3 regions of the Lactobacillus sp. ESL0260 genome follow, and region 3 is predicted to be linked to each of the others. Evidence: riboswitches for the same ligand, from Rfam matches in the RefSeq annotation. Region 3 holds a riboswitch; each other region holds the start of a gene.
The links. Region 3 has a riboswitch for thiamine pyrophosphate ahead of F5ESL0260_RS02725 (ECF transporter S component). Riboswitches for the same ligand answer to the same signal wherever they lie in the genome.

Region 1 (10,731 bases), on a different contig from region 3:
CCACAACATTCTGCACCAGATTAGTTCCACTCATCATGCCCAAGACTGCAGCAGCCATACTGATGCCTAGTTTTGTTAAAATATTTTGCTTTAATTTAGTTGACTTCATTTTCTGACCTCCTTTTGCTCTTAATTTCATTGTAAGCCTTTTAAAAACTAAATAATATCTTCTTTTGCGTTTACTTGCGCTAGTTTCCAGCCAGTCATAAAATGCTGCTCGCGTAAAGAACGCAAGTCAGTATAATCGCTCTCCAAGCTATCAATTGCATCCTGCAATTTTTTGTTTTGCTTACGAATCTGGTCAAGTTCAGGATCATTAACAACGCCTTTCAGGTGCATTTTAGCGGCTAATTCGCGGCGTCTTTCCTCAAATTCACCCTTCAATGTAGCAAGAGCGTCTTCATATTTGACCAGTTTTTGGTTAACTTCAGGAATTTCATTATTCAAACTGACAAATAATTTATAGGGCATGTTGGACTTAATACGGTTGCATTCCGTGCAAGATAAAATCAGGTTGTCAAAATCATTATTATGTGACAGTGAAACTGGATCTTTGTGATCGACGCTGCGGCCGCGCCTGCCGCAATATTGGCAGCGGTAATGGTACTTGGCCCGAATACGCTCACGGTCAATATAATCCACTTCATTGAGCTTAAAGTCGACGTTTAAGCCTAATTTACTTAGGTTTTCGGCAAAAGTAAACTCGCTGCTGGGCACAAAGTCAGTTTGACCCGTCTCGCTGTCAATTACGGCCTGGTTAAAATCATGTGTTGATAGTTGCTGCTGGGCTAATTCATTGCCGTCATAATCCTGAATAAAAGCTTCATAGCGCTTGCGCAGGTCATTTTTAGCTACCAAAAAAGAAGTATTGCCACTGTCTTCATCCTTACCTACAAAGGTAAACAGCAGGCATTGCGCGAAAACTTTAACTGCGCTATTGGCAAAATTCTCCGGCACTTTTCCTCTTTGAATGCACAGATCACAGATACTGGTTAACTTGGGATTAATCAAACCTGCTTGTTTAAAATGTTTGGCATTGATACGCAAACCGCACGCACTGCATTGAAACTTCACTTTTGAATGTTCTCCTTAAAATAAGACATTAATATTTAACTCAATTCTACTCAATTTAAGATAATAAAAAAAGGTGGACGTAATGTCATCCACCTTTTAGTCTTAATTAAAAACAAACTATTTGTTTTCGTCTGCTTTGGCCTTGTTCAAGAAAGCAACAACTGCTGCCACGTGCGCAACACGTTTCTTGCCGTTTTTCTTGTTCTTAGGTCTTTGGTTTGGTTCACAACCGGTGTTGTAATTCTCACCTTTACGCATAGTACTATACTTCCTTTCAGATTTTCGAAAATCTCATATAGTTTACCACTTAAGCTATAATGAAGCAAGATTTGCTCGTACTAGATCATTTTACTGTGATTTTTAATATCAAAAAACGGTTCCTTTGGAACTGTTTAAAATCTAATATTATTTATTAAATATTATCAGTTTATCACACTAATTATTTTCACTAACGGTCATAGCAGCATCAATCACGCCACTGTCGTCAGCTAAGCTGATTGCTGCATTCTTTTCATCAACTACCAAGTTATTGCCTAAATATTGCATTTCTGCAGGACTTGTGTATAAGTCAAAGCCCACATTATTTTCAACTTTAATTGAAAAGTCTGGATCTTGCTTATCCAAGACCACAAATTGAAAACGGGTTCCGGCAGCACAACTGCCAGCAATATTAGAGTATTTATTAGAGCCGTCGTTTAACGATAATAAAACAACTTGCCCCTCTTTTACACTCTTTTTAATTTTATCAGCAGCACCTGATTTAACGTTCATTTTAACTGTTTCGGAATTACTCATTTTAATATTTCCTCCTAATCCTTAGCAATTTTCTCAAGTATAGGATATATTAAGTTATAGTGTCAAAAATTATGTTTATAGTAAAAGTATCCCTTAATCTAAAAAATTATTATTGCTAATAAGGAAAAAAAAGGTCAAAATGTATATAGCGATTACAGATGATTATAACTTGTGAAAGGGGACATTTTATGACCGTCTTGAAAAAGGTTTTTAGCGATAAAATCCTGCAGATTACTTTTGTAATAACGATTATCAGTCTTTTTTTTGCTAGACCGCGGTTTGAAGACATTAACTTACATACGATCTTTTCAGTCGCCGCGATGCTAATCATTATTCAAATATACGCCTACTTACACGTCCTTGATGTGCTCGCGTATAAACTGACCAGTATTGCTGATAATATGCAAAAACTAAATATTTTATTTACGGCTTTAGCAATTATCGCGGGGATGTTTTTGGGCAATGACATAACAGCGCTTACATTGATTCCCCTATACTTGAATATTGCTAAGAGATGTGATTTACCCCAGATTTTACCCGTTACTTTAATCGGTATGGGTGCAAACATTGGGGCTGCCTTTACTCCTTGGGGTAACCCTCATAACATCTTTTTAGTTAGTAAATATTCTGTTAACGCTGTCCAATTTTTTTCATGGTCTTTGCCCTATTTAATAATGGCACTTGTTATTACGCTGATTATTTTTCACTTTATCCCCCGCAAAAAAATTCCGCGGCAGGATGTTAAGCAGATTAATATCAGCTTAAGACCAACAATCATTACTACAGCAGTGTTCGCGCTATTCTTCTTGGGCGTATTTAAAGTTATTAATGTGGTAATTCCGCTAATTGTTGCAATTATCCTGGCATTATTAATAAACCCCAGAATTTTGCTTAAGGTTGATTTTGCTCTGCTATTAACTTTCACCTGTTTCTTTATTTTCATTAGTGATATTCAACAAATTCCGCTGATTGTCAGCATTATCCATACAATGATCAATTCAGAAACTTCAACTTACTTCACGTCAATTATTTCAAGTCAAATTATCAGTAATGTTCCTGCAACCATTTTAGTTGGTAAATTTACCCCTTATGCTAAAGCATTGTTTTTAGGTTCCAATATAGGTGGCTTTGGTTCACCGATTGGTTCAATGGCAAATATGCTGGTGCTCAAAACTTTTACCCAAAATGCGACAGTCTCAAGGGGAGAATTTTTCAAAAAATGGACTGTGATGCAATTCATAGGTTTGCTGGTCTTGACAGTTGTAGGCTGGGGACTTTTATTAATTTAATAATCAATTTAGTAAAGCTTTGCTAATGAAAGGTAGTATAAGCTCCTTTTTTATACTCAAAAGTCTCTTAATCAGTTATAATTAAGAGACATATATAAGGAGGAAGATTATGAACAGTTTAACTTGGATAATTGTAATTATTATTATTTTATTAATTGCAATCTATATTGCGGTATACAATGGCTTACAAAAAGCCAAGGTTTACACCGATGAGTCCTGGAGCCAAATTGACGTCCAATTAAAGCGGCGTAATGACTTGATCCCTAATTTAGTCGAAACCACCAAAGGATATGCCAAACACGAAAAAGAAACACTGGAAAATGTTGTGCAGCTGCGTAATCAGTTAACTAACATTCCCAGCGATGACCATGCACAAACCTTAAAAGTTTCTAACCAAATTTCTGATGCGCTTAAGTCCATCTTTGCCTTATCAGAAAATTATCCTGACCTTAAAGCCAATCAAAACTTCTTGAAATTGCAAGAGGAATTGACTAATACTGAAAATAAAATTGCCTATTCAAGGCAGCTTTATAATTCATCTGCTGCTTTATACGATCAAAAACTTTTAACCTTTCCTTCCAATATTGTTGCTCACATTCATGGTTTTAAGAAAGTTGACTACTTGCAAACCAGTGAATCTGAAAAAGAAGTACCTAAAGTAAAATTTTAAATACTAGGTCAGTTTTATGTTATTTCAACAAATTGCCCGCAATAAGCGCAAAACTGTGGGTATTATGGGATTGTTTGTTATTATCTTGGCACTTGTAGGTGCGGGATTAGGCTACCTTTTTAGCAACAGACCAATTTTAGGTTTAGTTATTGCAGTGATTTTTAGTATAATTTACATGCTAATTGTCTTGCCCAATCCGGCAAACATGGTTATGAGCCTCAATCATGCCCAAGAAGTTCATGAACAAGATAATCCTGAATTATGGCACGTTGTGCAAGATATGGCACTAGTTGGTCGGGTGCCCATGCCGCGGGTATTTATTATTGATGACGCCAGCCCTAATGCATTTGCGACAGGAAGAGATCCGAACCATTCAGCAGTTGCAGTTACTCAAGGTTTACTCGATATGATGAACCGCGAGGAACTGGAAGGGGTTTTGGGTCATGAGATTTCTCATATCCGAAACTACGACATTTTAGTTTCTACTATTGCGGCAGTGCTAGTAGGAGTCATTTCTTATCTTTCTGGGATCGCCAGCCGCTATATCTGGTGGATTGATGATGATCGCGATAGTGATCATGATAGTGGTGGCACTATCGTTGTCATTTTTAAGGTAATAGCTATAGCGTTTGTCTTAATTTTGGGGCCTATTTGTGCCAGTTTAGCGCAAATGGCATTGTCACGTAACCGCGAATACCTTGCTGATGCTTCTTCAGTAGAGCTAACGCGCAATCCTCAAGGGCTAATTTCGGCGCTTGAAAAAATTGACGGCTCTGCACCAATGAAAAAAGCTGATCCCAGCAGTGCGGGAATGTATATTGAAGATCCTATGCGTAAAAAACGCAGTTTTACCCATTTGTTTGACAGTCATCCACCAACAGCGGACAGAATTAAACGTTTAGAAAAAATGTAAAAAAACAACCTTCTTGTTCAAGGTTGTTTTTTATTTCAAATTAATATTTGCCTGCCTGAATAGTTCTGCACGCATTTGTACTGGCGTTTCATGATAATATTCACTGAACTTCTTATAAAAGAAGGACTTGCCGCTATAACCAACACGGGTAATTATCTCTTTGACGGAAATATCTGGGCGAGCAAGTAAACTTCGTGCTTCCAGCATGCGCCTTTCATCAACATGTTCCACAAAACTTTTGCCAGTTTTTTGTTTAACCAAACTTGAAAAATAATTAGGATTAAAGCCAAAATGTTTGGCTGCATCATTAAGCGTAATATTAGTAAAATGGGCATCAATGTATTTTTCCATATCCGTTTGTGCAAACTGATGACTTGTTGCTGGAGTGGAAGTTAAATTTTGCTTTCTGACAGCAGAAACGAAAAGCAAAGTAAGTTCTGCCATGATAGCGTTGCGGGTAAATAAGTCATGATTAAGATATTCATTAATTATCTTTTTAAGTAGATGGGCAGATTCTGACATTAAGGTTCCGTTTAACCCTAATAATCTTTTTTGCTCAAAAGTGGTATTGATTTTTTTAAGCACTTGTTTTTCATAATTGTTCATTACAGTCAGGCTATCGAAAAAGTTCTGGATATCTATATTAGGATCAAATTCGAGTTTAACTAAAATATCTTTACTGCCAGGTTTTAATATTTCATAATTACTCTTTTTCTGTAAAAAGATGATATTACCATCATTGAGCATAAAATTCTGACTATTTATCCTCACTTTGGTTGAACCTTTTGCCTCATACAGAATAGTTAGCCCTGTTGTTTGGTAGCGATGAATTCCCGTATTACGATTTTCTAAAAAGGCTATAAACAAATCAAAGTTGCTGTTACCTGGTTTTATTTTCACTTCATTAGTATCAGACCTAGCCGCATCTATGATACTGGCTAAATATTGTTCCAATTTAACTGCTGCCATTTCTTTCACCTCTTATACAATTTTGGGGTTATATAGTTTTATTATATAGCAAATTTTCATCTTACTAATATAATTTTGTTATTTTACCTTTATCATTGCTACATGGGTAACGGAAAGTCCTTGTGCATCTAGACAACTAATTTTCTTTTCTGTATAATAAAATTTAACATCGGGGTGCCTGTAAAGGCTGAGATTAAACCCGCAGAACCTGCTATGGATAATGCCAGCGAAGGGAAAACGAAAGATTTTACATCGTCAGGCCGTTATCCTGACGATTTTTTTGGTAACTAAATTGATTAAATTAAATAACCTAACATTTTCATATGATAAACAAAACCAAATTTTAACAGACATTAACTTAAATATTCCTACAAAGCAGTTTTCATTGTTAGTTGGACCAACTGGCTGTGGTAAATCTACCTTATTGAAAATAATAGCAAAGTTATATCCTGAATTTGCGGGACAACTAAGCGGCACTGTTACTCTGGGCGGCTTAAAGGCTGCCATGATGTTTCAAAATGCCAGTGAGCAATTTACTATGGCAACTCCTCGAGAAGAAATTATTTTTGCACTGGAAAACCTCTGCCTTAATAAAGCCCAGTATCTAAAACAGTTAAATGAAGCCGTTCAGTTTACCCAAATTGATTATTTACTTGATCAAAAAATTAACACATTATCTGGTGGTGAACAACAAAGAGTGGCATTAGCTGTCCTCATAGCAATGAATGTTGACCTGTTTTTACTTGATGAGCCTTTCGCCAGCTGTGATCCCGCTGCCCGCAAGTTCTTAATCGCTAAACTAGCACATCTGCGCGATCAAGGAAAAACAATCATCTTAAGTGACCATGTGCTAGCTGGTTATGAAGGAATCTGCGACAATCTTTTTCAATTTCAGGGTAAACGCCTGGTGCAGCTTTCTCAAGCAGAGCAGGAAAAATTATTGCGAAAAAGTACGGATTCTAATTCCTATACTTTTGTCTTACCGCAACAGACTGAGGAGTCATGCTTTACCCTGCAAGACGTTCAGATTAGGCAAAATCGTTTACTTCTAAAGCAGGAACATTTAAATATTGTTTCCGGTAAAACCTCTCTGATTACAGGAGCCAACGGTGTGGGCAAAACTTCGCTTTTTAATGCTCTGACTAAAATGATCCCTTATTCAGGCAGCATCACCTACCACAACCGTGAAATTAATAAATTACCTACTCGTAAGTATTTGCTTCATGTAGGCCAAATATTTCAAAATGCAACTGACCAGTTTATCAATGTCTCTGTTGCAGATGAAATTAACCTCAGCAAAAAAAAGCGGACCAATTCTTATTTTACTGATGACAAAATAGCTGCTGCTTTATCCACTCTTGAACTTGATTCACTGCTTGATCATGTCGTGTATTCATTATCCGGTGGGCAACAAAAGAAACTGCAAATCTTGTTAATGTTGATTTCAGATCAGGATGTATTGTTAATTGACGAACCACTTAGCGGCCTGGATGCAGACTCCGCTGTCAAAGTAATGTCTTTATTAAGAGAGAGTCAGAAAGCACGGAAGCAAACGCTTTTAATTATCAGCCATGAGTTAAAGAATTTAGCTGATTGGTGTGACTTTCACCTTATTTTTAAAGACCAGCATCTAGCTTACACGAACAAGTGAGGTACTATCATGAATCCTAGTTTTAAATTTATCTTGGCTCTGATTATTTCTGTAGAAATATCACTGAAATCAAGTTTACTAACAAACCTCTTAATCATATTCTTGGCATTGGTCTATTTAATTTACAAACACATTAAATTAAGCAATTTGCTTTTAACTCTACTAATGCCTTTAATTGCCGCTTTTACAGTTTTTGCGACTTTATACTGGTTCTCGCCACAGCCCAACTTACAGAACGCACTAAGCTTATCTAGTCGAATTTACGTTTATACTTTGACTATCTACTGCGTTTCAATAGACACTACTGCTACAGAATTTGCCCGCTCTTTTGAACAAAATTTTCATTTGCCCAGCAAGTTTGCTTATGGAGTTTTAGCTGCTCTTAATATCGTTCCCCGAATGAAAGAGGCTGTTAAGCAAATTCGTACTGCTGGCATGATGCGGGGAGTATATTTGAGTTTTTGGTCACCGGTTCTTTATTTTAAAGCTATCTTAGTTGCTCTGAATTCTGCAGAAAATTTAGCTCAAGGTATGGCATCCCATGGTTACCGCGAAAATGCCAAGCGTTCTGTCATTGCAGCTGTTCCTGTTAAAAAAAGTGACTGGCTGCAGTCAATTGCAATTTTGGTTTTAGTAAATCTAGCATTATTGACGTTAAAATAAAAAAGTGGACGTTCTTGTCCACTTTTTTCTATCCCTTAATTTATTCAGCTAAAGAATAACCTGCAACACTAATATTAACCGGCTCGTCTGCATTAATAAAAATTGCTGGCTTTTTGGTTGTGTAATAGCGTTCTGAAAATACCAGCTCCCCGTCATTTAAGAAAAACTCAATTGAACTTGTATCAATAAAAACTTGAATTTTTAATTTTGAGTTTGGTCTCAGTTTGCCATAACGTTGTGCGTCGGTTGTCGATTTATACGCTCTGATCAAAATTACTTCATTATTTTCCTTATTCCAAGATAATGTAACCAGATTTTCCTGTTCATTTTTAAAAATGAAGCTAATCTCATTACCTGACCAATTTTCAGTTTTAGCAGTTAAAAGCAACTCCAAGTGCTGTGGATCAGAAACATTAACTTGCATTGAAGAACTCGTTTGTTTTTCGTCAACTACTTTTTCTTGCCGCAATTGTTTTAACTCATTGACTGGCGTCATATACAGCTGATTATTTTTTAAAGTTAATTCTCGCGGCAAAGTTAACGCCCCACACCAGCCATCAGCCTGCTCGGGAAAGTCTGCATGCCACATATCGAACCAGCCAAAAACAATACGCCTATTATCAGGCGTTAACATAGTTTGGGCAGCGTAAAAGTCGTGTCCGTGATCAAGTTCATGAAATGCACCATGTTTAAATTGATTGTTGCGATAATCCATTTTACCGATAAAATATCCCGTTTGATAGCAGTTAAGATATTCTTTACCCTTTGCCACGATTCCTTGAGGTGAACATAACAAAACGTCCTCTCTGCCCAATGAAAAAAGATCAGGGCACTCCCAGGTGTGTCCCTCAATGTTGGCTCCCTGAGAAACAGCAATTGGTCCCAAATAATCCCAGTGCAATAAATCAGTCGACTTATAAGTAATTGCACGGCCTAATCCTTTCTTATCCTGACCACCCACAACAATATAATATTCATTTCCATCTTGCCATACTTTAGGGTCACGAAAGTGCTGTGAGTTATCCGTCGGTGGCAATGCAATCACAGGGTTTTTACTATACTTTTCAAAATGAATACCATCGTCACTATAGGCAACATTTTGCGTTTGATAAAAGCGACTATGATCATTGACATCGTAGTAATGATTACCTGTATAAATCAGATACAAGCGACCATCCTTTTCAATTGCACTGCCAGAATAACAGCCATCTTTATCCTCAGAACTATCCGGAGCCAGTGCAATTGGCAATTCTTCCCAGTGAACCAAATCTTGACTGCGATAATGGCCCCAGTGCATAGGGCCTCTTTTAGATGAATAAGGATAGTACTGGTAAAAAATATGATAGTAGCCTTTATAATATGAAAAGCCATTAGGATCATTCATCCACCCGGAAGGTGTTGTTATGTGATAATTTAGCCGATACCGCTTGCTAGTAATTTTAGCCGGAGTTTGCATTTTTGTTTTTTATTGCCTTTCGCATAATCAAATCTACTTATGATACGGACTGCCACTATTAATCATAAAGCCGCGATAAATTTGTTCAATCAAAACGACCCGCATTAACTGGTGCGGCAAAGTCATTTTGCCAAAGCTCATTAAATCATCTGCTCTTTTATCTACTTCCGAACTGGTACCTAAACTGCCACCGATAATAAAAGTAAGATCAGAATGTCCGTAGGTTGTAAGGTCCTTAATCTCGTGCGCAAATTCTTCACTGGTTCTCTGCTTGCCATTAATTGCGGTCACAAAAACGTATTCTTTATCTTTTATTTTGCTCAAGATTCTTTGTCCTTCTATTTTTTTGACATTTTCCTGCTCTTTTTGGCTAAACTTTTCTGGTGCCTTCTCATCCGGAACTTCAATTAACCGTACTTTAGCAAAACGGCTCAGCCTTTTTTGATATTCAACAATAGCATCCTTAAAATACTTTTCTTTTAACTTACCCACACAAACAATTTTGATATTCATAACTGCTATTTTATCCCCCAATTCCCAAAGTTTCCACTTACCTTTTCCACAACTGTGTAAAGGTAAAAACTACATTTTGTGGTCTTTACCTTTAGTAAGCGAATAAATTGTGTTTTGCTTATTTTTTTAAATTTGTCAGACTAAATTTACCCACAGTGAGATTAATTATAGGTAATTTTCACAAACTTTTTGCTCTCAAATACTGCTGTTAAGCCCTGAACAACTGTTTGAGCTAATTAATTTTCACTATTATTTACACACAATTCACAGGTTTTCCACAATTTGTCCCAACTACTTTTTCGCATTTTATGCACAATCCACAAAGTTATCCACAGTTATCAACAAGATTTTTATCTTTGTGTTTTACTTGACAGCTTTTAATTCCGAACTTTAATTTGTTTCCCAATAACAATATTAAGAAAAAAGCTATACTTATGTTTCAAACCGCATAGTATAGCCTTTTTTTTACTTAATTCTGGAATATTTTTGATTTAGTCTGACTGCAATTTTACTCGTAAATTGATTTCTTTTCCGTTACGATTAACGGTCAAATTGACGTTATCTCCGACTTTGTGATTATACAAAATGCTGTGTAACGAAGCGACATCTGAAACAGCTTTGTTGTCAACTTTAATAATTACATCGCCTGCTTTAACTCCTGCTATCGCAGCCGCACTGTGCTTAGTAACTGAATCTACATAAATACCATTTTTAAGATTAGATTTGATGTTAAGGTGG
Region 2 (10,731 bases), on a different contig from region 3:
AAATTATTTCCGCTGGCTCATGTACCACTAATTGCTTGGCACCGTTAGCACAAGCAATGAACGATGAATTTGGCATTCAGGTAGGAATCATGTCTACCACTCATGCTTATACTGCTTCGCAAATGTTGCAGGATGGACCTGACCGTGGAGGCAATGTCCGTAATGCCCGTGCCGCAGTTGCTAATGTTATTCCCCATTCTACAGGAGCAGCTAAAGCGATAGGACTAGTTATACCTGAATTAGACGGCAAACTTACAGGTATTGCACAAAGAGTTCCGGTTATTTCCGGTTCAATTACTGAACTAGCCGCTATTTTGAAGCAAAAAGTTACAGCTGAAGAGTTTAATGCCAAAATTAAAAAGCACACTGAAGGTAATCCTTCTTTTGGTTATAATGATGATCAGATTGTATCATCAGATATTATTGGTACTGAGTATGGCTCGGTCTTTGATCCGACTCTGACTCAAGTTGAAACTGGTGATGACGGTGCACAATTAGTTAAGGGTTACGCCTGGTATGATAATGAATCCGGCTTTGTAGCTCAGATGATTAGAACACTGCAAAAAGTTGCCCAATTAGGTTAATTATCAATATAGCTCATATTTTTACAATTAAAAACTGTTTATCATCAATAAAAAATGGTTCTGCCGAGTGCAGAATCATTTTTTGTGTCTTTAAAATATGCTAGTCGCTTTTTATCCATGGCGCTGTGAGCATTTGACTAACAGTTTGCTTAATATTATTGCTTTGAGCAATCATTGAGATTACTGCAGCACCAGCTGCCTTAGTTTTAGCGATTGCCTCTAAATCGTTAACAGTTATCCCGCCAATAGCAACAATTGGCCGAGTAGCATTTTTGACCAGTTGTCTTAAGCCGGCAATACCAATTTCGGGGTCGGCATCACTTTTAGACTGGGTGGCATAAATTGGGCCACTACCATAATAATCAATTCCGCTAATTTTATTGGCTTGTTCAACTTGCGTTGAATTCGAACAGGAATAGCCGATAATCATTTGCTCGCCAACTTCTTTAATGACCTGTCTAATTTCTTCATCACTTTGACCAACATGAACTCCCTCGGCATGAACTTGTTGGGCCAACTTGACATCATCATCAATGAAAAAGGGCACGTGATACGTTTGACACAGTTGATGTAATTTTTGCGCCATAGGTAGTCTCTCAGTTTTACTTAAAGTTGAATTAGGACCCTTGTCCCGAAACTGAAAAGCCGTGATGCCGGCAGCAAGGGCTTCTGCGACTATACCAGGTAGTGTTTTACCTTTGGGCACATCTTGACTGCCACAAATAAAGTAAGCATGTAAAAAATCAGTGTTAAATTCTTTCATTATTTCTCCTAAATTACTTTGCCCAATGATTTAAGGGGCCGTGACCATGACCAACTTGAATAGTTTCCTTAATGGTTTTAGTAACGTACTTTTTGGCAATTTTAATTGCGGCAGGTAAACTTTGACCTAAAGCGAGTTGAGCTGTAATTGCTGCAGCTAAGGTGTCACCGGTGCCGTGAGTGCGTTTAGTATGTACTCTGGAGCTGCTGACCCAAAGATCAGAACCATCGGCAAATAAAGCATAATCTTTTACTTCTGCGCTATTAGTGTGCCCACCTTTAATTAGCACATTTTTAACACCCATATCTTGTAATTTATGGGCTAATTCAGGAAATTGATCTTGCATTTGTACCTTAATGCCAGTTAAAGTTTCTGCTTCTGGTAAGTTAGGTGTGATTAAATCGGCTAAAGGCAGCAATTCATTTTTAACGGTGGCGACAGCATCTTGACTTAATAATGGAGCCCCACCCTTAGCAATCATCACGGGATCGATGGTAATGGGGCCAAAGTCATACTTTTGCAGGTTAAGTGCAACTTGGTGAACATGAGCTGCATCACCTAACATTCCCGTTTTACAAGCACGAATATGAAAATCTTCTGCTAAAGATGCAAATTGGGCATCGATCATTTCTAAGGGCAGTAAAAAAGATTTTTGCACGCCTAAAGTGTTTTGTGCTGTCACTGCTACTACAACAGCTGTTCCAAATACTTTTTGCATTTGAAAAGTTTTTAGGTCAGCCATGATCCCGGCACCACCACCTGAATCTGTACCGGCAATAGTTAAAACCTGGGGAAAAGAATTAATTTTTTCTGTCATCATGAAGTTCCTTAATCAAAATCAGCAATTTGCTTAATATCAGGGACTGTTACTTTGTACAAATAATCCATGAGGTACATACCAAAAGTACCTGGTCCAACACCGGGATGATCTTGGACAACCATTTGACCCGCACAACTGAAAACTAAAGCACCTATCTGAGCCGCTTCAAACGGATCATCAGTGACTGCGGTAAAAGCTGTGACAATACTGGACAACATATCACCTGAGCCCACATGAGTTTTAAAAAGTGGTGAGCCGTTGTGAACATGAGCCAGTCTTTTACCGTCACTAATTGTATCTGTAGGACCGCTGGCAATGACCGTACAATGATATTTCTGAGCAGTTTTCATAGCGATATCATCAATATTACCAGATCCGGAACCTGCATCGATGCCCTTTGAATTCCAGTTGAAGTCACCTAGTGCAGCGATTTCACCAATATTGCCGCGAATAATACTGGTATGAAAATCCCATAAAAGCTTATCTGCGATTTTGTAGCGATATTCGACTGCACCAACCGCAACAGGATCAAATACTATCGGCTTGTTATATTGCCGTGCTAGGTCTTCTACCTTTTTAATATGATTGATTTGCTGCTTGGTTAAACAGCCAATATTAACTGCAACTGCGGCAGCCATCCGCACTATTTCTTCAGCTTCAGCGACTTCATTGCTCATAATTGGTGAAGCACCAATAGCATTAACAGCATTGGCCACGTCTTGAACTGTTACAAAATTAGCGATATTGAAAATAACGGGATTTTGCGCTCGTAATTTATCTAATAAGTCTAACTTCATTCTATTACTCCTGACTAAATGTTCTTGAAAATTCTGATTAATAAAAAAGCCTTGGCACGTGGAAAGGCCAAAGCTTAAGCGTTTTTGACACGTTCCTACGCAAGTATTGACTTACAGGTTCAAAGGGTCTGAAATACTTTCATCTCAGCCTAAAAGGCACCCCTCGTGTTATCGCTTTCAATTATAACGGAATTTATTCTTTTTGACAACGCTAGGTTAATAAAGATACTATCTGTTTATGTCATAAGTACTAGTATTTTAGTTATTATAAAAAATGCGGAAATTGCAATTTTAAGTTGAATACCCTACTTGATTTGATAAATGCAATTTACAGCCTGCCAAAACTATTGGTAAAGATTGGAACGATGTGCTAGTTAATAGTAAAAAACAAGAAAATTCTACTAAGCGGAGATACAATTAAATAAAGACAAAACAGATAGTGTTGTGATTTCCAATAAGCAGGTAATACAATCCACAGGTATAGAACTTGAATAGCACTACTTTAAAATCTAATATCGCTTTTTACCATATATCAATATAAATGTGACTAAATATGGTATAATATAAGTACAGATATTGGAGGTTTTAAAATGAGTGCAACAATCGTTAAACTACTTAAAAGCAAAAATATAAGCGTCGCTAAAGTCGCTGAGGCCAGCAACGTCCCACTTAGTACTTTAAGAAACTCAATTGTTAAACCAATTGAGACCTGGTCAATTAGGGTCCTTAATGCCTTTGCAATCGCACTTAAAGAGAAGCCAGGAGATTTACTCAATATGCTAGAAACGCAACCATATATTTTAGATATAAACGATGAAACGCAGACTATCCAAGGCGTTTTCATTGCTAATAAAGAAATTTACCAACAAATTAGAACTGTCGTGGAAGTCAACCACCTGGAAGGGTGGAATCCTACAGAATCAGATATCCAGGAATTATTTGATGAAGCTATCCAGCCTGATCCAGTAGTGGCTGAGCGCTTTGAAGAAATTTGGGGCAAGGATAATGAGTGATTGGATTAGTGAAACCTTGTATTCAAATGGCGTCCTAAAAAATAAGCTCCATATCCATGACTCAAAGGAGTTAGAGAAAAAGGAATATGAGCTATCCGCTCGGAATGCTTTGTTCTTGTTGCAAAAAAAGCCCCAAATAAACGATATCGGAAACCTTAAGAAGGTACACCAATTCTTATTTGGTGAACTATACGATTGGGCCGGTAAATATCGCCCCGGCAATTTCAATAAAAACGGGTATGAATTTTTTGATCATACCAGATTCGATTTTGCCGAAAAAGATATTAATAACATGCTGCACAAGCACCCCGCGGGCAAGCCTTTGGCTAACAAAGACTATGCTGAGCTGCTAGACGCAATTAATTTCATGCACCCGTTTAGAGAGGGCAACGGCCGTAGTTGCAAAGTTCTTCTTTCTGCATACGCGGCTAATCATGGCCAAGTAATTGACTATCCGCGAAGAAACAAAGAGATGATTGAAGCGCAAAATGAAGCTAACGTTGATAAAATTGCTAAACTGATTAAAGTTGAGAACACCCCCAGCCGCAATCGGGCGTTCCAAATACTAGCCTCGCAGCAAAGTGCTGGAAAGACACTTAGCCAAGCTGAACTTGCCCAAAAATACGCTGAACAACAGAACAAAGAGCAGCAGGAGTTTGATCAAGATGAAGGCCTTGAATTAGAGTAGAAAGCAGGATAAATCAATTGAAGTATGAAGACAAATTCAGGCTAACGCCTGAAAAAATAGACGCTTTGCCAAAACCAATCTAACCAAATTAGTCTTCACTAACTCACGCTTTGAAGGCCTGACTACCACCATGCCGCAAACCTAGACAATCATTGATGGCCTGGGTGTTGACGGCATTCCAATCGATGATATTAATATTATTGTTCAATTGAAGCGCGGTTGGCAGTTTGCTATCAATGAAAAAAGCCCCTGGACTTTAACATGGAAAAGAGGCTTAATGCGATTGTTGCCCGCGATACGGCGGTCTTTCCAGGATATTTGCGTAATGGTTCAGGCGGTGTAGCAACTTACCAGGGCGAGTTTGAACCACCTATGATCGAAGAGAACAAGGAACAGAAATATTTAAAGCAGTTGTTAGTCAGTGATCGTACCGCCACCGATAAGGTACTAACTCTGATGTATCACAATATGCGCCAGCAAATGTTCTACGACGGTAACAAGCGAACCGCTCCAACCTGATAGTTCTGCCAAAGATAAAAAATTTCAATTTTGTCTTGCTTAGATAATTTAGACATAAAAATATGACCTGCAAAATTGTCTTAATTCAGGGTCATATCATTTACTACACCTAGTAGCCTTTTTGTAATTAATTTGTTTCAGCTGCTATTCGCTCATCATGCCATTCAAGAATCATCTTGACTATGGCGTTAGCGACATTCAAGTTTTTTAACAACGGTCCGTGAGAATAGGTACCGATAAAATTGCGGTAGCGCAGGCCTTCGACGTGATCTTGGGGATTGTTGCCGTAGCCTTCAATCATTTCTCCTAGGGGATGCAACTTATCCTGATCATCAAAATAGGTTTGCCCGGAATGATTTTCAAAGGCCTTGACTTCACCCCATTCGCTCATGTAGCGGGTATCACCAATCATCCGCTTATCTGCCTTAAAAACGGTATGGAAAGGTAGAATATCTAACCCTTTGATTGTCACTCCGGCATTGGTTTTATAATATGTGCCCACTAGCTGATAGCCACCGCAGACGCCTACCATAGGTTTGCCTGCGTTAATATACTTTGTCAAAGTTTCTTTATGACGTGGTAAATCTTTAGCAACAACGGTTTGCTCAAAGTCCTGTCCGCCACCAAAAAAAACAAAGTCATAATCAAAAGCGTTAAATTGATCACCAAGAGAAATATTATCAACTTGTGTATCATAGCCCTGTTTTTTTAGCAAAAACCTGATAATTTTAACGTCGCCAGAATCACCGTAAGTATTCATCAGGTCTTCGTATAAATATGCAATCTTAATTGTTTTGTTTGCCATTGTTTACCAACCCCTATTATCTTGTTTAAAGTATATCTTAATAGTTAGAAGCGGGCAAAGAATAGTTATTTAAGATTTTGCTGCGCTGCAAAATGATTGATTGGACCGTATTTAGAACCAACTGCAATAGGATGGGCAATCGCTTCGTACGTGAAGTCCTTGGCAATTTGCACACTGTCAATAATGGTCTTTCCCTTGGCTAGTTCAGCGGCAATTACAGCAGATAGAGTATCGCCGGTGCCATTAATTCGATCTGTATTAATGAAAGGCTTGGTAAATTCGTGGAATTCGCCATCTGCAGTTAATAAGATGTCAGTCACTTGGGACTGCTGGGAGTTATCATGGCGCCCCTTCATTAAAACATTTTTAGCGCCCATTTCCTGCAGCTTTTTAGCACCTTGGCGAATTTCTTCTTTAGTATCTAAACTTAAGCCCGTTAACTTTTTCTGTTCATAAAAGTTAGGCGTAATAATGTCAGCCAGTGGCATTAATTGCTCAAGAAACGCTTGGTAAGCATCATCATCAAGTAGGGTATCACCGTGCTTAGTCATAATGACCGGATCAAGCACAATTTTACCCATGTCATATTTATGCAAATTGGCGGCAACACAAGCAATTACGTCTTTGTTAGCAAGCATACCGGTTTTAAGTGCATCAATTTTAAAATCATCGTTTAGGACATCAAACTGCTTTTGGATAAAAGGAATTGGCATGACTTCTTGGGCGTAAATTCCAGTAGTATTACCAGCTACTGCGGCTGTCAAAAGCCCCATACCATAAACTTGCCTAGCATAAAAAGAATGCAGGTCAGCGGTCATTCCCGCACTACCATCGCTGTCATTGCCAGCAATTGTTAAAGCAATAATTTCTTTTTTCATTTTTGATATATCCCCATTTTAATAAAAGCTCTATGTAACCAGTATAACTTAAAACAAGCATAATGTTATAATAATTTCTTGTAAAAGCAAGGCCTAGTAGTAAAATGAAGATAAAACCGCTTTCTGTTGGAGAGGATCAAAGATGTTAAAAGAATATATTATGGCAATTGATGAAGGCACAACTTCAACCAGGGCAATGATAATTGACCATCAGGGCAGAAAAATTGCCTCTTCACAAAAAGAATTCCCCCAATATTTTCCCCAACCAGGCTGGGTGGAACATAAGGCAGAAGAAATTTGGCACGCAGTGCAAACAACAATTGCCAATGCCATCATCAATTCTGGAGTGCGGCCACAGCAAATAGTAGGAATAGGCATTACCAACCAGCGTGAGACCACAGTAATTTGGGATAAAAAAACCGGCAAGCCCATTTATAACGCAATTGTGTGGCAATCACGGCAGACGACCGACTTAGCAGAAAAGCTAAAAAAAGATGGCTATAGCAATCTGATCCACAAAAAGACGGGACTAATAATTGACCCTTATTTTAGCGCCACTAAAATTCGCTGGATTTTAGATCATGTCGCTGGAGCACAAGAAAAGGCCGCAAATGGCGAGCTGCTATTTGGAACAATTGACAGCTGGCTTTTATGGAATTTAACTGCTGGTGAAGTTCATGTGACTGATTATACTAACGCCTCAAGAACGATGCTTTTCAATATTCATGATTTAACTTGGGATGAAGACATTTTAAAGTTGCTTAATATTCCTAAAGTAATGTTGCCGGAGGTAAAGTCCAATTCTGAAATTTATGGCTACACCAAGTCTTATACTTTTTTTGGTGGGCGCGTACCCATTGCCGGCATTGCCGGTGATCAACAAGCGGCTTTATTTGGCCAGTTAGCCCTGAAAAAGGGCATGGTTAAAAATACCTATGGTACCGGCTCCTTTATCGTGATGAATACGGGAGAACAACCAACAGAATCTGACAATAATTTATTGACTACTATTGCGTATGGTTTAAACGGCAAAATTTCGTATGCTTTAGAGGGTTCTATTTTTGTTTCCGGCAGCGCTATTCAGTGGTTGCGTGATTCGCTCAAAATGATTAAGACGGCAGCGGATTCGGAGAAGGCAGCTAGGCTATCAAAGTCTGAAAATGAGGTTTACGTGGTACCGGCATTTACCGGCTTAGGGGCACCGTACTGGGACTCCGAAGCCCGTGGTTCCGTCTTCGGGATTACACGTGGAACAAATGACAAAGATTTTATCAAGGCCACACTACAGTCGCTGGCTTATCAAACGCGAGATGTAGTTGATACGATGCAAGTTGATTCGGGCATTAAAATTCCGACTTTGCGCGTTGATGGCGGTGCTTCCAATAATGACTATTTGCTGCAATTTCAGTCTGACATCTTAGGTATTAAAATTGAGCGTGCCAAAATATTAGAAACAACTTCAATGGGTGCAGCTTTCTTAGCTGGCTTAGCTGTGGGTTATTGGCAAAATGTCAATGAATTAAAGGATATTTTCGTAGTAGGTAAAACTTTTGAACCAAAGATGCCTGAAAGCGAAAAGGAACATTTGTATCAGGGTTGGAAAAAAGCCGTGAAGGCCACCCAAGTCTTTGCCCACGGTGAGTAGTTTTATAATAAAAGGAGGATAAGAAAGTGGCACATGATCGAATAATTGCATTAGATAGTCCGATGAACTTTCGCGATGTTGGAGGTTATCAAAGTGTAACTGGTCAGACAGTTAAATGGAATAAAATTTATCGTTCAGATTCACTCAGCTCTTTAACAGCAAGAGACCAGGTTAAATTAGCTAAGTTACGCGTCACTGTCGACTGTGACCTGCGCTCTGAATACGAAAAGTCCTCTTCACCTGATATGTCATGGCCCGATGTGAAATATGTTGATTTGCCCGTATATTCTGACAATATCAATGATGTGCAAAATAACCGGTCAATCTACCGCTTTTTGCATCATATTCCTGATATGCATAATAATTTTATTGGTCGGATTTATCAACAAACTCTGCTAAGTTCCCACAGCCAGGAAATGTTTGCCCGCGTTTTTGCGGAACTGTTGGAATTGCCAGAAGATGAAGCACTGGTTTACCACTGTAGTGCTGGTAAGGACAGAACGGGAATGGTATCTGCCTTGATCTTAATGGCATTAGGCGTAGACGATGACACTATTGCCCGTGATTATTTGTTAACCAATGAACTTTATGATTTTGCAGTTTCTCGGCAATTGCCAAGTAATGATGAAATTACGCAAATGGTTTCCAAAATGAACGTCACTAAAGGCGAGGGTATAGCAATTCGCGGCATTACGGAAACTGTTCGTGGCGGCTGGGGCGATTTTCCCACCTTTTTTAAAAAAGTATTGGGCTTTAATGATGATGACTTGGCTCAACTAAAACGAATGTACTTAGATTAGAGGCGAATCGTGATGGTAACCTTGCTTGATGTTGCTAAAAAGGCTAATGTTTCAAAGATGACAGTTTCGCGGGTGATTAATCATCCTGAACAAGTAACCGATGAATTGCGCAAATTAGTTGAACAGGCGATGGATGAACTGGATTATCACCCTAATTATGTTGCTCAGGCTTTGGTAAATAAGCGGACAAATGTGATTAAATTTGTCACCCTGGAAGATGTGGATACGACAGAGCCATATTATATGAACCTGTTATTTGGTATTGCTCGTGGGTTATCTAAAAAGCAATATGCCATCCAACTGGTTACAGACAGAAATCAAATAGAAGATGGTAACTTTGACGGTTACCTGATTACTGGTGCCCGCTCCAGTGATTATGCTTTATTTGACAGCCTTAAAAAACCCTTTATTTTATTTGGCGAAAATCATCATGGCTATGATTATGTGGATAATAATAATCAGTATGGTGGAGAACTGGCGACAAAATATGCACTTTCGCGGTTATACCAAAACGTTATTTTCATTGGCATTGATGTCAGAGAGCCATTTGAGTATTCGCGTGAAACGGGTTATGTCAATACTTTACAGAAGCACAAAAAGGTCCCGCAAATCTACCGCATTGCTAATCACAGTCACGCTGCGCAAGAAGTAATCAAAAATAATTTCCACAAGTTTCCTAAAGATACTTGTTTTATCTGTGCCAGCGATCGTATTGCTACAGGAGTGGTCAGGCAATTGCAGGATGAAAAGGCTAAAGTTCCGGCTGACTTTGGTGTGATTGGCTACGATGGCGTTTTTCTGGATCAGGTTTCCAACTTGAAGTTAACTACTGTTAAACAGCCAATTTTTAAAATGGGTGAACTCTTGGCCAACATGCTCTTACGCAAAATTGATCAAAAAGGGTCTCCTCAAGGAGAGGCACTAATTAAGCCTTCCTTAGTTAAAAGAGAATCAACCAGGTAAAATATAAGTACAAGCAGAAATACACATAATAATCAGATAGCGGGCTTGATTACCATGTGTTTTTTAACGTCTAGTTTTTTTGAGGCAAAAAAAGTGAATGGCCAGACAATATGTCTGACCATTCACTAACACTAAAGTAGATTATACTTCTACTTAATTAATCACAAACTACGGTAAAAAATATGAATAACAGATTTACTTTGTACCCATTTATTTTAGCACAGATTAGCTTAAAATATTGATTTTAATATGTATATTTTTACGGCATGAAATCCGCGCAAGAGAATTGTACTGATATAAATGAACCCACAAAAAATGCCAAAACAATTTTTCAAAAAAAGTTTTGGCATTAATTATTTAAAAATAAATATATCTTGCTTTTCCCAAATTTCATACATTTCTGGGATTTTGAACAATAATTAAATTGTCCAATACCAAAATTTTATTATGGAATTA
Region 3 (10,731 bases):
TTACGGTAATAATTCATGAAATCAAGTCCGTAGCCTACTACAAACTCATTACCAACCTTTGAACCATAATATTCAACATCAACATCAACGTTACGATTTGCTTCCTTGTTAAGTAAAACGCAACATTTAACGCTTTTTGCCCCACGTTTTTCAAGCAACTTTTTCATAAAATCTAAAGTTAAACCAGTGTCAACAATGTCTTCAACGATTAAAACATCACGATCTTTCACATCAGATGCTAAATCAGAAACTAGCTTAACTTTCCCGGAAGACTCCATTTCATTACCGTAGCTTGAGACATCGAGAAAATCAATTTCAGCTTTGACGTCCATTTCTCTAACCAAATCAGTTAAAAAGAAAACAGCACCCTTAAGAGCTCCCACAATTAATGGCTTTTTACCAGCATAATCATTGGTAAGCTGCTTTCCTAACTTAACACACATTTGGTGAATGTCCTCTTCACTAAACAATTTATGATCAATAATACTATTAATATTGTCGTTTTTTGGCATTTATCTACCCTTCATTGTAAAACAATTTAAATTCCTAATATTTCGATTATATCATTTTTTTGCTAAAAAAACAGACCATTTTCAACTATTTTAACTTTTTTAGCAGTCAATTACGTACAAAAAGTAGCCATATTGCTAAAAGCAGTAAGATAATTCTCGATTTGCTTAAATTTTTAACGTGTAACCCCAGTTTTTGGTAAAATTAATGCATAAGTATTTTTAGTGAAAGGTAAAAAAATGCAAAAACAACAAGAAATTAAAATGCTCAAGGCATTTTCTGATGCCAATTCTACTTCTGGCTTTGAAGGAGAATTTGTTAAACTATTTACCGATACTGTTCAAGATTTTGCTGACGTGAAGGTTGACGGTATGCTCAATGTGTATGCCAGCAAAAAAGATAACCAACCAGGTCGGCCAGTGATTCAACTGGATGCACATTCAGATGCTGTTGGCTTTATTACCCAAGCTGTCCGTCCTAATGGCATGATTAAATTCGTGCCCCTTGGCGGGTGGGTTAAATATAATATTCCTGCTCTGCGCGTAAAAATTAAAAATCGTGCAGGTGAATATGTTCCCGGTGTTGTGGCTACTAAACCACCTCATTTTATGACTGCAGCCGAAAAAAATAATGTACCGGACGTAGCCGATATGTCAATTGATGTTGGTTCCAGTTCACGTGCCGAAACAATTAATGATTATCAAATTGATACGGGTTGTCCTATTTTTGTGGATGTTAAATGTGAATACAATGAAAAATCTGGTTTGTTTTTCGGCAAAGATTTTGATGACCGCTTTGGCGCTGCTGCCATGGCTGACGTTTTAGACAATTTAAAAGATGAACAAACTGCATTTAACGTTGTTGCAGCACTTTCCAGCCAGGAAGAAGTCGGTCTGCGCGGAGCGTATGTTACAGCAAGAGCCGTAAAGCCTGATGTAGCAATCGTGCTTGAGTCTTGTCCAGCAGATGATACTTTTACTCCAGAATGGTTGTCGCAAACCGGACTGAAAAGGGGACCGATGTTGCGTGACATGGATACTTCGTTTTTGCCTAATCCTAAATTTCAACAGTATGCCTGCGATTTAGCTGATAAGAATAACATTCCGTATACTCGTTCTGTTCGCACTGGCGGTGGCCAAGATGGAGCAGCAATTTATTATGAAAATGGCGCACCAACCATTGTGATTGGTATTCCAGTTCGTTATGAACACTCTCCTTATTGTTTTAGTGCTTATTCAGATTTTAAAGCCTCTGTTGCTTTGACGCTTGCTATTATTCGTGATTTAACTAAAGAAAAGTTGGCAAGTTTTAGTCAATTTTAATGGCATTAACTACAGTAATCGTCAAAAATAGGCAACAAATTTAATTAAAGTATGCTATAATAGTAAAAATTGAATAGCAGTCACTAGGGGTGCCAAAAAGCTGAGAAATACCCTCTGAACCTGATCGGGACAATACCTGCGTTAGGGAAGTGTAAAATTAGGTAATAATGATACTCCTACTGACATGTAAAGTTAGGAGTATTTTTTTATGTTTACTAGAACTTCAAAATGGAATGTAAAGTCGATTATTTTAATTGCATTAATTGGAATTATTATGGGAGTCATTTATACGTATGGCTTTAACTGGGCTTTTAATTTAATCAAAATGCTGCTGGTGCCGACAGGTTTTGCACCGGTGACTGATACTGTTTTTACAGGTTTATGGCTTATGGCTGGACCTTTAGCGATGTATTTTGTTCCTACTGCAGGATCCGGTACGATTGGTGAATTATTAGCTTCTGTGGTTGAAATGGCCATAGGTGGTCAGTGGGGTGCTACTACGATTCTTTCCGGAATTATTCAAGGCGCTACTAATGAAATCGGCTTTTTCCCTAAAAAAGAACGTTATCAAAATTTCACTTGGAAAAGCGTCTTAACTGGTGCGTTTTTTGCTTCATTTGGCTGTTTTATTCCCTCATATATTTTATATGGCTGGAGCAAATTCAGTATGCAAGTGCAAATCGTAATGCTTATTACCAATATCATTTCTGCTCTGGTTTTTGATGGCGTTTTAGTTAAGCTGATTACGAATTTATTTGATAAAGCATTAAAGCCAAAAATAGCTTAAATATTTAAAAAGGAGTATTGCTCTTTGATGTGAACCCTAAAATTAGGACAAATTTGGGGGGTCATATCACTTGAAGCAATTACTCCTTTTTTATTTTTCTTTTTTACTTAAAATTGAGTGTACCTTAGTTGTAAGCATATCAATGGCGACATCATTTTTACCGCCTTCTGGAACAATAATATCCGCATAGCGCTTGGTTGGCTCAATAAATTGATGATACATCGGCTTAACTGTGCTTAAATATTGTTCAATCACAGAGTCAATGGACCGGCCTCTCTCATTTAGATCACGTTCTAAACGTCTAATAAAGCGAATATCGTCATCCGTGTCAACGTAAACTTTGATATCCATCAAATCACGAATTTTTTGGTTAGCTAAAACCAAAATTCCTTCAAGAATAATGATATCGGCAGGTTCAGTATGAATGGTCTTTTGACTACGGGTATGTTCTTTAAAATCGTAAACCGGCATCTCGACTGACCGATAATTTAATAAGTCTTGCAACTGTTTTCTAAGCAAAGGAACATCAAAAGCATCTGGGTGATCATAGTTGATGTTCTTTCTTTCACTCATAGGAATCCCGGTATTATCTTTGTAATATGAATCCTGAGTCATAATCAAAACGTGTTCATTCTCTTGCATTTGGGCAACAATTTTTTGCGCAATGGTAGTTTTCCCGCTGCCTGAACCACCGGTAATACCAATCACTACGGGCTTTTCAAGTCTAGACATTATGCCACTCCTTTTTTAATCCTTAAACATTTTACTTTACTTTTGCCATAATTACCAACAGTTAAGGTATATTTGATAATTAATGCTACTTTTCTATTGAATACGGTTTAAAATTGACTAAATTTTTTATATGATAAATGTGAAAAAAGTAATTTGTGTTAAATAGCATAGGTGCAAAATGAATTATAACTTAATGCCCGTAAAATATTTCGTTGATGTCGTTCAAACTCACGGCTTCATTTCAGCAGCGAGGAGAAATTATGTTTCAGAAACAGCTGTCAGTTCAGCTATTAAAAAATTAGAAGATGAGTTGGGTCAAAAACTGCTTAACCGTTCTGCTGGTAAGTTTTCATTAACGCCAGTAGGAGAAGTTTTTTATAAACGCAGCGTAGAAATTATTAATTTGTACAGTGAAATTTGGCACCACCCGGATCCTAACCCGGAGAAGCTGTTACGTGTCCATTTTTTGCAAGGCTTTGAAAATGACGCTGCATTATTTGCTTCAAAAATACCAGATATTTGTCAGCCAAATTTTGACGAAGAAAATTTTGATTCTTGCATCAAAAGATTGATTAATGGTAATTATGACATACTGGTTGGCTTTGACTTAGCTTTTGCCGGTAATAATAAAATTGACTGTCTACCTTTTAGGAAAACTAGTTTTGACTTACTGCTAAATAAAGATGAACTAAGACAATATCACGGCGATAAGCAGAAACTTGCTGAAAACAGTATGCTTTTTATGCAAAACTGGAAATCAACTGGTATTACTGATATTCAGCTTGCTATGCTTAAAATCTACTGTCAAAATGGTTGGAAATATAAAGAAGTGGCAGAGGTAAACAGCTTTGCTGCTGGATGTTTAAATGTCAACTTTAATGGTGGTATCACAATCGTACCGGAATCATTTAGTTTACCGCAAAACTGCAATAATATTGAGCGCTTAGCACCAGTTCAATTGCAAAAAGCTTTTAATGTGGTAATAGCAATGAATCCAATGGTTTCAACTAAATTTAGCAAAATGCTTAAGCATGTGACAACTTTAACTTATCGCTAATAACTTTTATGTGTTAGCACTTTTATTAAAAATGACATAGAATTCAATTGTAATAAGAATCACAAAATATCAGAAAGGGTGAAGTTACATTGAATTCTTTTTCAACTGATGTCGTAGTTGTTGGCTCAGGATCGGCTGGAATTTCAGCTTGCTTTGAGCTTTATCAAAAGCATGTGCCATTTGTACTTTTAGAAAAAGGTAACAAAGTTGGAGGTGCCGGCAAATTTGGTGCTCATGGAGTTTTTGCTATTAATTCCACTGAACAAAAAAAGCGGCACGTAAATTATGGCTATCGTGAAGCTTTTAACGGATTAACAGATTACAATCACTTCTTTGTTAATGGTGAATTATTGGCGCGATTTTTAAAAAAGTCAGGGGCTAATATTGCTCGCTTAGCAGAAATGGGTTTACCGGTAACCGTGGAACAAAGCGAACAAAAAGCACACTTAAATGATCCACTGGTCTACCATAAATTTAATAATTTTAAAGAGAAAATGACTAACTGGGATAAATTACCGGATAAATTTACCACAGCTGGCAATAAGGTAATGTTGGAAACTGCAGCCGTCGATCTGGAATATGATAATGGCTTAAAAGCCGTTATTGCCCAAAATAAAGCTGGTGCAGAGATTAGAATTGCTGCTAAAAAAGTAATATTTGCTGATGGCGGCTATTGCGGCAGTCAGGAAATGATGACAGCCAATTTTTCAGATACTAAAGCACTTTTGAACCTGGGAGAGTGCAAATCTACGGGTACGGGAATTAGATTAACGCATAAATTAGGTGCAGATTGTCGTCACCGCCCAGTTCTTTTTGCCCATGGCTGTGCACCAAGCATGAGTATTAATCCTATGAAAAGAGACAGTGCGGTTGAAACTCTAACTAATTTACCATTGCTGTGGCTGGATCAAACCGCTAATCGTTTTGTAAACGAGGATGTAGTTTATGATTTTGCTATGTGGGGCAATGCCGCCCATAACGTTAACGGTATGTACTACGTTTTACTGGACCAAAAGACTTTAGACACTTTTAAGCAAAAAGAGGTTAATCTTGAAGACACTTTTGAGAGACAGTTCTGTGATGTGGGCCAAACGCCTAGAACAACTGTGGGGCCTTTATCTAATATTCAAACAGACTTTGACGAAGCGGTTAAAACGGGTGAAGTAGTAAAAGCAGATACCCTGGAAGAAATAGCCCAAAAGTTACAATTGCCATATTCTTCACTCACAAGGAGCGTCAATGCTTATAATCAGGCCGTTAAGCAGAAAGAGGACGACACTTTCTTAAAGCCGGCTGCTGAATTATTGTTTGACGTTCAAGAAGGACCGTTTTACGCGATAATTGAGCACTGCGCAATTTTAGGAACATTAGACGGTGTCAATGTTGACCGCAACTGTCAGCCGGTAAAAGAAGATGGCACTCCACTAAAAGATTTATATATTGTTGGTAATAATGTTAACGGTTTATATTCTGATGGCTACCCCAGTTATGAAGGTATTGCTAACGGCTTTGCCTTTGTTTCCGGCTGGATTGCTGCAGAAGAAGCAATTAAGAGTTTAAATTAGGAGAAAAAGAAAAATGTTAGAAGGAAAAGTTGCTGTTGTTACTGGAGCTGCTCAAGGTATTGGTTATGCTATTAGTGAAGAATTTGCCAAGCAAGGTAGTGATGTCGTTTTAACTGACTATAACAAGAAAGTGCTGGACGTTGCTGCTGAAATGAATGAAAAATATAACGGTAAAATTACCGGCTTGATTTTGAACGTCATGGATAAAGACAGTATTAAGAACGGGTTACAAACTATCGTTTCCGATTACGGTAAGATTGATTATGTAATGAATAACGCTGGTGGCGGCGTTTTGAAGCCATTTGCCGAACTGACTGATGAAGATTTTGACAATACGATTAATTTGGACTTGCGTGGAACCTTCTTATGTATGCGTGAGGAAATCAAACTATTCTTAAAACAAGGCTATGGCTCAATCGTCAATACCAGTGCTTTAGGCAGCATTTATAATCCTGGTGGTATGGGCGCTTATAATGCAGCCAAAAATGGCATTATTGGTATGACTCAAGCTGCGGCGATTGATTATGCTGACAAAAATATTCGTGTTAATAGTGTTGCTCCCGGCCTAACTAAAACCCCACTTAACGAAGGCGGCTTTTTGGAGAAAGTTTTACCGACTGTACCAATGAAGAGGGCAGAAACCGCTGCCGAAGTTGCTAAAGTCTTTGTTTTTGTAGCAAGTGAAGCCACATTTATGACAGGCCAAACCGTTTTAAGCGATGGCGGTGTTTCAGTCGGCTTGAAGTAGGAGAAAAAATTCATGTTTCCTAAAAATTTCGCATATAACCTAATAATCGTTGGTGGCGGCCTTAGCGGTTTGGCAGCCGCTGTCAGTGCTGGCGAGCAGGGTATTAAAACCTTGGTAATTGAAAAAGGCAGGACACTAGGCGGTGACGGCAACTATGTTGAAGGCGCAATGGGAGTCAACAGCTTTTTGCAAAAAGAAAAAGGCATTAAGATTGATCCTACCCAATTGCTCCAAGATGAACTGAACTATTCGCACTATGAAGCCAGTGCCCCTCATTTACGAAAATATATTAGTCAAAGTGGTTCAGTAATTGACTGGCTTTATTCCCTTGGAGTTGAGTATAGTAAAGTTGGTCCTCAGGGTAAAAGCTGGCCTACTATTCACACTTTTGCCGGTGGTGGTCATGCTGTGATTGCAAAGTTAATACCTAAAGCTAAAGCTCTTGGCGTGGAAATTGTGACTAGCATTAGTGCGCAAAAAATTTTACAACATAATGGTCATGTCAGTGGTCTAGTTATTAAAAATGAGGCTACAGGACAGTTAAGAGAATTAACTGCAACTAACGTGATTTTAGCTACAGGTGGCTATGTGGATAATCCTGATTTAATTAAGAAACGGACTCCTGCAACTGAACGTTTGCTGTCAGTTAGTGATGGCAAATCTACCGGAGACGGCATGAAACTAGCATGGCAGGCTGGAGCTGAACACTATCAGATGGGGGCTATTCAATATGGTGGTGGTGCTATTTTGGATAAAACACGTCCACCTTTTGTTCATATGCCTGAACAATTGGCAGCAGCAGCGACTCAAGAGGCAATTTTATGGGTGAATGAGCAAGGTGAACGCTTTGTTAATGAAGATGTCAATGACAATATGTGTCATGCGGGCAGCGCCCTTTTGACCCAGTCAAGAACTTTTTCAATCCTTAATCAAGAAACGGTTAACCATTTAACTAATGTCGGCCTTTACAAAGAAGTAGGCAATTCACCGGTTTCACCTGAAAAATTCGAACATTTACAAGAAGAAATTACGCGTGACTTACAGAATGGTGATAAGTACTTGACCAAATCCGACACTCTGGCTGAATTAGCAGAAAAATTGAATTTGCCCAATTTGCCACAAACAATTGGGCGTTATAACGACTTAGTGGCTAAAGGAACTGATACCGATTTTGGTAAAGCTCCCGCATACATGACAGCTTTAAAAGATGGTCCATATTATGCAGTAGAATTGGGTATTGGTATGGCATGTGCAATTGGTGGTATTCGTGTTGATAATAATAATGCCGTTTTAAATTCCTATGGTTATCCACTTACCGGAGTTTATGCTGTTGGCAATGATGCTGCAGGGATGCTTGTTGGTGATACTTACGCTGTCACTTTACCAGGAAGTACAGCAGGGTATGCCGTATTTTCAGGTAGAAATGCCGTTCAAAGTATTACTAAAACGCGGTAAATATCAATGAATAGTGCTAAAAGAGTTTCTGTTTCAAAAACTCGTATAGGTATCTTAGCGGTTAGTATGATTGGCATGGCATCTTTAGCTATTACTCCATCTTACGCTGCCATTGCTAAATTTTTTACCCTTAATAATACTAGTGTACAAATGCTGACATCTTTACCAAATTTATTTATGATGCTTGCGGGAATAATCATTGGTAAATTGACAGCAAATAAAGTTAATTTAAAAGTGTTGACCCTTGTTTCAATTTGTTTGGTGACAATTGGTGGGTTATTGCCACTAATGCTGCACACGAATTTTGAGTTTTTACTTTTTTGTTCATGCTTAGTGGGCTTAGGTCAAGGAGCCTGCACCAATTTAACTCAAGTTTTAATCGCACAATTGCTGCCTCAAAGTGACCGTGAATCTACTATGGGGTTATCTACAACTTTTATTAATATTGGTGGCATGGTCTTTATCATGGGCGGAGGTCAACTGGCAGCTTCAAGCAGCTGGATTAATAATTACTGGATATACCTGTTTTCACTGCTAATACTCCTAATTGTATTTCTTCTTCTGCCCTTTGAAACTGGAACAGCTTCTCAGAATGACACCAAAGCAGGTAATACTAAAATTCATTTAAACAAATTCGTGTTTTATAGTGCCTTCTGGGCGTTTTTGATAATGTTACTTAATAATGTTTTAAATAATAATATCTCTTTGTTTGTAGTGCGAGAAAATCTTGGTGCCACTGCACAAGCAGCTCTAACATCCACCATTTCTCTTGTTGGTGGGATGATCTGTGGCTTATTTGTGGGTAAAATTGGCAAAAGGCTTCGCTACTCTTCAATTGCTCTTTCATTATGTTTGTATGGCATTGCATACTTATTAATTGGTCTGTTTCATTCTTTGTTAATTGTCTTTATTGGTAGTTTTATAGTAGGAGCAGCGATGAGTATTGCAATGGGACAATTTCCTTATTTGATTTCCTTAATTGTTGATGATAACAGTGTTTCTATGGCTTTGGGAATTTATGTTGCGATTTATTCCGTAGGTGGGGTCGTTAGTCCACTGATAATTAATCCTTTGACTAGTTTAGTCAGTCATATAGGCTTTAATGTTTTCTCTTTAAGCGGTTTGCTGGCACTAATGCTAGCCGTAATTTGTTTAGTGGTTAAATTTCAAAAGAATTTAGTTTTAGCTGTGAAAGAACAATAAAAAAGATAAATAAAAGCAAACAATATTTTGGCTGTGATCCACTAAATTTTTCCTAAATTTGGGTAACATATAATTGCTATACTTTTTTTATTAAAGGATTTATAATTAGGCAAAATAAAAGTGAAAGGGCTTTAAAATTAAAGAAGGCGATAGTAATGAGTAACTTTTTTAACGGCATAATATTCCAGAAAATTATGGGTATCCTTTTGCTTTTGCTAGCTGGTTTTGAACTAGTATCTAGTTATAAATATACTAGAAGTATTCTCCAAAATGGGACTAGTAATGGCTTTTCAATTTTGGCAATTGCTTTTGCTTTCTATTTTGGGCTTGTTTTATTTTGTGGTGGAATTATTTGTTTGTTCTATCATTTTTAAATTTTGAATAGAAAAAAATTATAAGTTATTATCCACTTTAATTTAAAAACGTGGTAGAATCATTGTATAGTATAGTTATTAGTTTAAAAGAGGGTGTTAAAATGGCAAGCTTTTTAACAAGTGCAGCATTTTTAATGATTATCGCTGCGATTATGATGGCTTTAGGGTCTTATCAAGTAGTTAATAGTGTCGTTTATATCCACGGAATTTTACATAAGGGTACTAATAATGGCTTTATGCCTCTGGCAATGTGGACTTCTTTAGTTATTGGTTTATCATTGTTAATTGTTGGTATCGCTGCAATTGTTTTAGCTTTTAAAGGTTTTTAAATAAGGCTATAACAGTTATCATTGTGAAATTGAATAGATACAATTGAACTATATTATGTAATATACGTAGTCGGTAAGATCTTACCGACCACGTATATTTTATTTTCAGACAAAAAGTAAGCCCTCATTAAATTTTCTGAAAATAGTGGAAAAATTAATAGACTTATTAGTAAGCGCTATTTTAAAAGTGCTATAATAGAAGAAATAAATATTAGGATACATTTTAGGAGGAAATTATTATTATGGCAGAACAAACTATCATGCTTAATTGCAGCGCCGGAATGAGTACATCTTTATTGGTTACCAAAATGCAGCAAGCTGCAAAGGATCAAGGTATTGATGCAAATATTTTTGCATGCCCTGCTTCAGAAGCTTCTCAACATATTGAGCAAGATCATCCAGACTGCATTTTACTCGGACCACAAATTCGGTACATGGAAGATGACTTTAAGAATAAAGTAAAAGGTCAAGGAAAAGATGGTAACGATATTCCTCTTGGAGTTATTGATATGCGTTCATACGGCATGATGGACGGTAAAAAAGTATTGCAACAAGCTGAAGACTTGATTAACGGATAAGGGGATAACAATGGCAGAAAAACAAACACCTGAACAGAAAGAGCAAGAAACTTTAGAAGCAGCTATGGGCC

Region 1: linked by a shared signal. The riboswitch ahead of F5ESL0260_RS00780 (ATP-binding cassette domain-containing protein) and the one ahead of F5ESL0260_RS02725 (ECF transporter S component) in region 3 are both predicted to bind thiamine pyrophosphate.
Region 2: linked by a shared signal. The riboswitch ahead of thiM (hydroxyethylthiazole kinase) and the one ahead of F5ESL0260_RS02725 (ECF transporter S component) in region 3 are both predicted to bind thiamine pyrophosphate.

What each region holds. Positions count from the first base shown of each region.
Region 1 covers NZ_REHO01000003.1:47,163-57,893, reverse strand. The annotation lists gene F5ESL0260_RS00820 (BspA family leucine-rich repeat surface protein) at 1-109, opposite strand, end outside; gene F5ESL0260_RS00815 (HNH endonuclease) at 157-1,074, opposite strand; gene F5ESL0260_RS00810 (hypothetical protein) at 1,192-1,332, opposite strand; gene F5ESL0260_RS00805 (iron-sulfur cluster biosynthesis family protein) at 1,510-1,869, opposite strand; gene F5ESL0260_RS00800 (SLC13 family permease) at 2,058-3,158, shown strand; gene F5ESL0260_RS00795 (LemA family protein) at 3,268-3,828, shown strand; gene htpX (zinc metalloprotease HtpX) at 3,845-4,741, shown strand; gene F5ESL0260_RS00785 (helix-turn-helix transcriptional regulator) at 4,772-5,710, opposite strand; TPP riboswitch at 5,871-5,962, shown strand; gene F5ESL0260_RS00780 (ATP-binding cassette domain-containing protein) at 5,931-7,361, shown strand; gene F5ESL0260_RS00775 (energy-coupling factor transporter transmembrane protein EcfT) at 7,371-8,024, shown strand; gene F5ESL0260_RS00770 (sucrose-6-phosphate hydrolase) at 8,065-9,480, opposite strand; gene rlmH (23S rRNA (pseudouridine(1915)-N(3))-methyltransferase RlmH) at 9,514-9,993, opposite strand; gene F5ESL0260_RS00760 (S1C family serine protease) at 10,485-10,731, opposite strand, start outside.
Region 2 covers NZ_REHO01000013.1:501,890-512,620, reverse strand. The annotation lists gene gap (type I glyceraldehyde-3-phosphate dehydrogenase) at 1-584, shown strand, start outside; gene thiE (thiamine phosphate synthase) at 685-1,350, opposite strand; gene thiD (bifunctional hydroxymethylpyrimidine kinase/phosphomethylpyrimidine kinase) at 1,361-2,164, opposite strand; gene thiM (hydroxyethylthiazole kinase) at 2,176-2,964, opposite strand; TPP riboswitch at 3,040-3,138, opposite strand; gene F5ESL0260_RS08690 (helix-turn-helix transcriptional regulator) at 3,555-3,977, shown strand; gene F5ESL0260_RS08685 (Fic family protein) at 3,970-4,665, shown strand; gene F5ESL0260_RS08680 (hypothetical protein) at 4,927-5,184, shown strand; gene F5ESL0260_RS08675 (type 1 glutamine amidotransferase) at 5,312-5,989, opposite strand; gene thiD (bifunctional hydroxymethylpyrimidine kinase/phosphomethylpyrimidine kinase) at 6,055-6,867, opposite strand; gene glpK (glycerol kinase GlpK) at 7,010-8,512, shown strand; gene F5ESL0260_RS08660 (tyrosine-protein phosphatase) at 8,539-9,312, shown strand; gene F5ESL0260_RS08655 (LacI family DNA-binding transcriptional regulator) at 9,325-10,275, shown strand.
Region 3 covers NZ_REHO01000007.1:14,104-24,834, forward strand. The annotation lists gene hpt (hypoxanthine phosphoribosyltransferase) at 1-512, opposite strand, end outside; gene F5ESL0260_RS02720 (M42 family metallopeptidase) at 750-1,832, shown strand; TPP riboswitch at 1,908-1,997, shown strand; gene F5ESL0260_RS02725 (ECF transporter S component) at 2,041-2,619, shown strand; gene udk (uridine kinase) at 2,710-3,351, opposite strand; gene F5ESL0260_RS02735 (LysR family transcriptional regulator) at 3,530-4,408, shown strand; gene F5ESL0260_RS02740 (FAD-binding protein) at 4,498-5,973, shown strand; gene F5ESL0260_RS02745 (SDR family NAD(P)-dependent oxidoreductase) at 5,987-6,721, shown strand; gene F5ESL0260_RS02750 (FAD-binding protein) at 6,734-8,176, shown strand; gene F5ESL0260_RS02755 (MFS transporter) at 8,183-9,379, shown strand; gene F5ESL0260_RS02760 (hypothetical protein) at 9,535-9,753, shown strand; gene F5ESL0260_RS02765 (hypothetical protein) at 9,855-10,082, shown strand; gene F5ESL0260_RS02770 (PTS sugar transporter subunit IIB) at 10,325-10,660, shown strand; gene F5ESL0260_RS02775 (PTS lactose/cellobiose transporter subunit IIA) at 10,671-10,731, shown strand, end outside.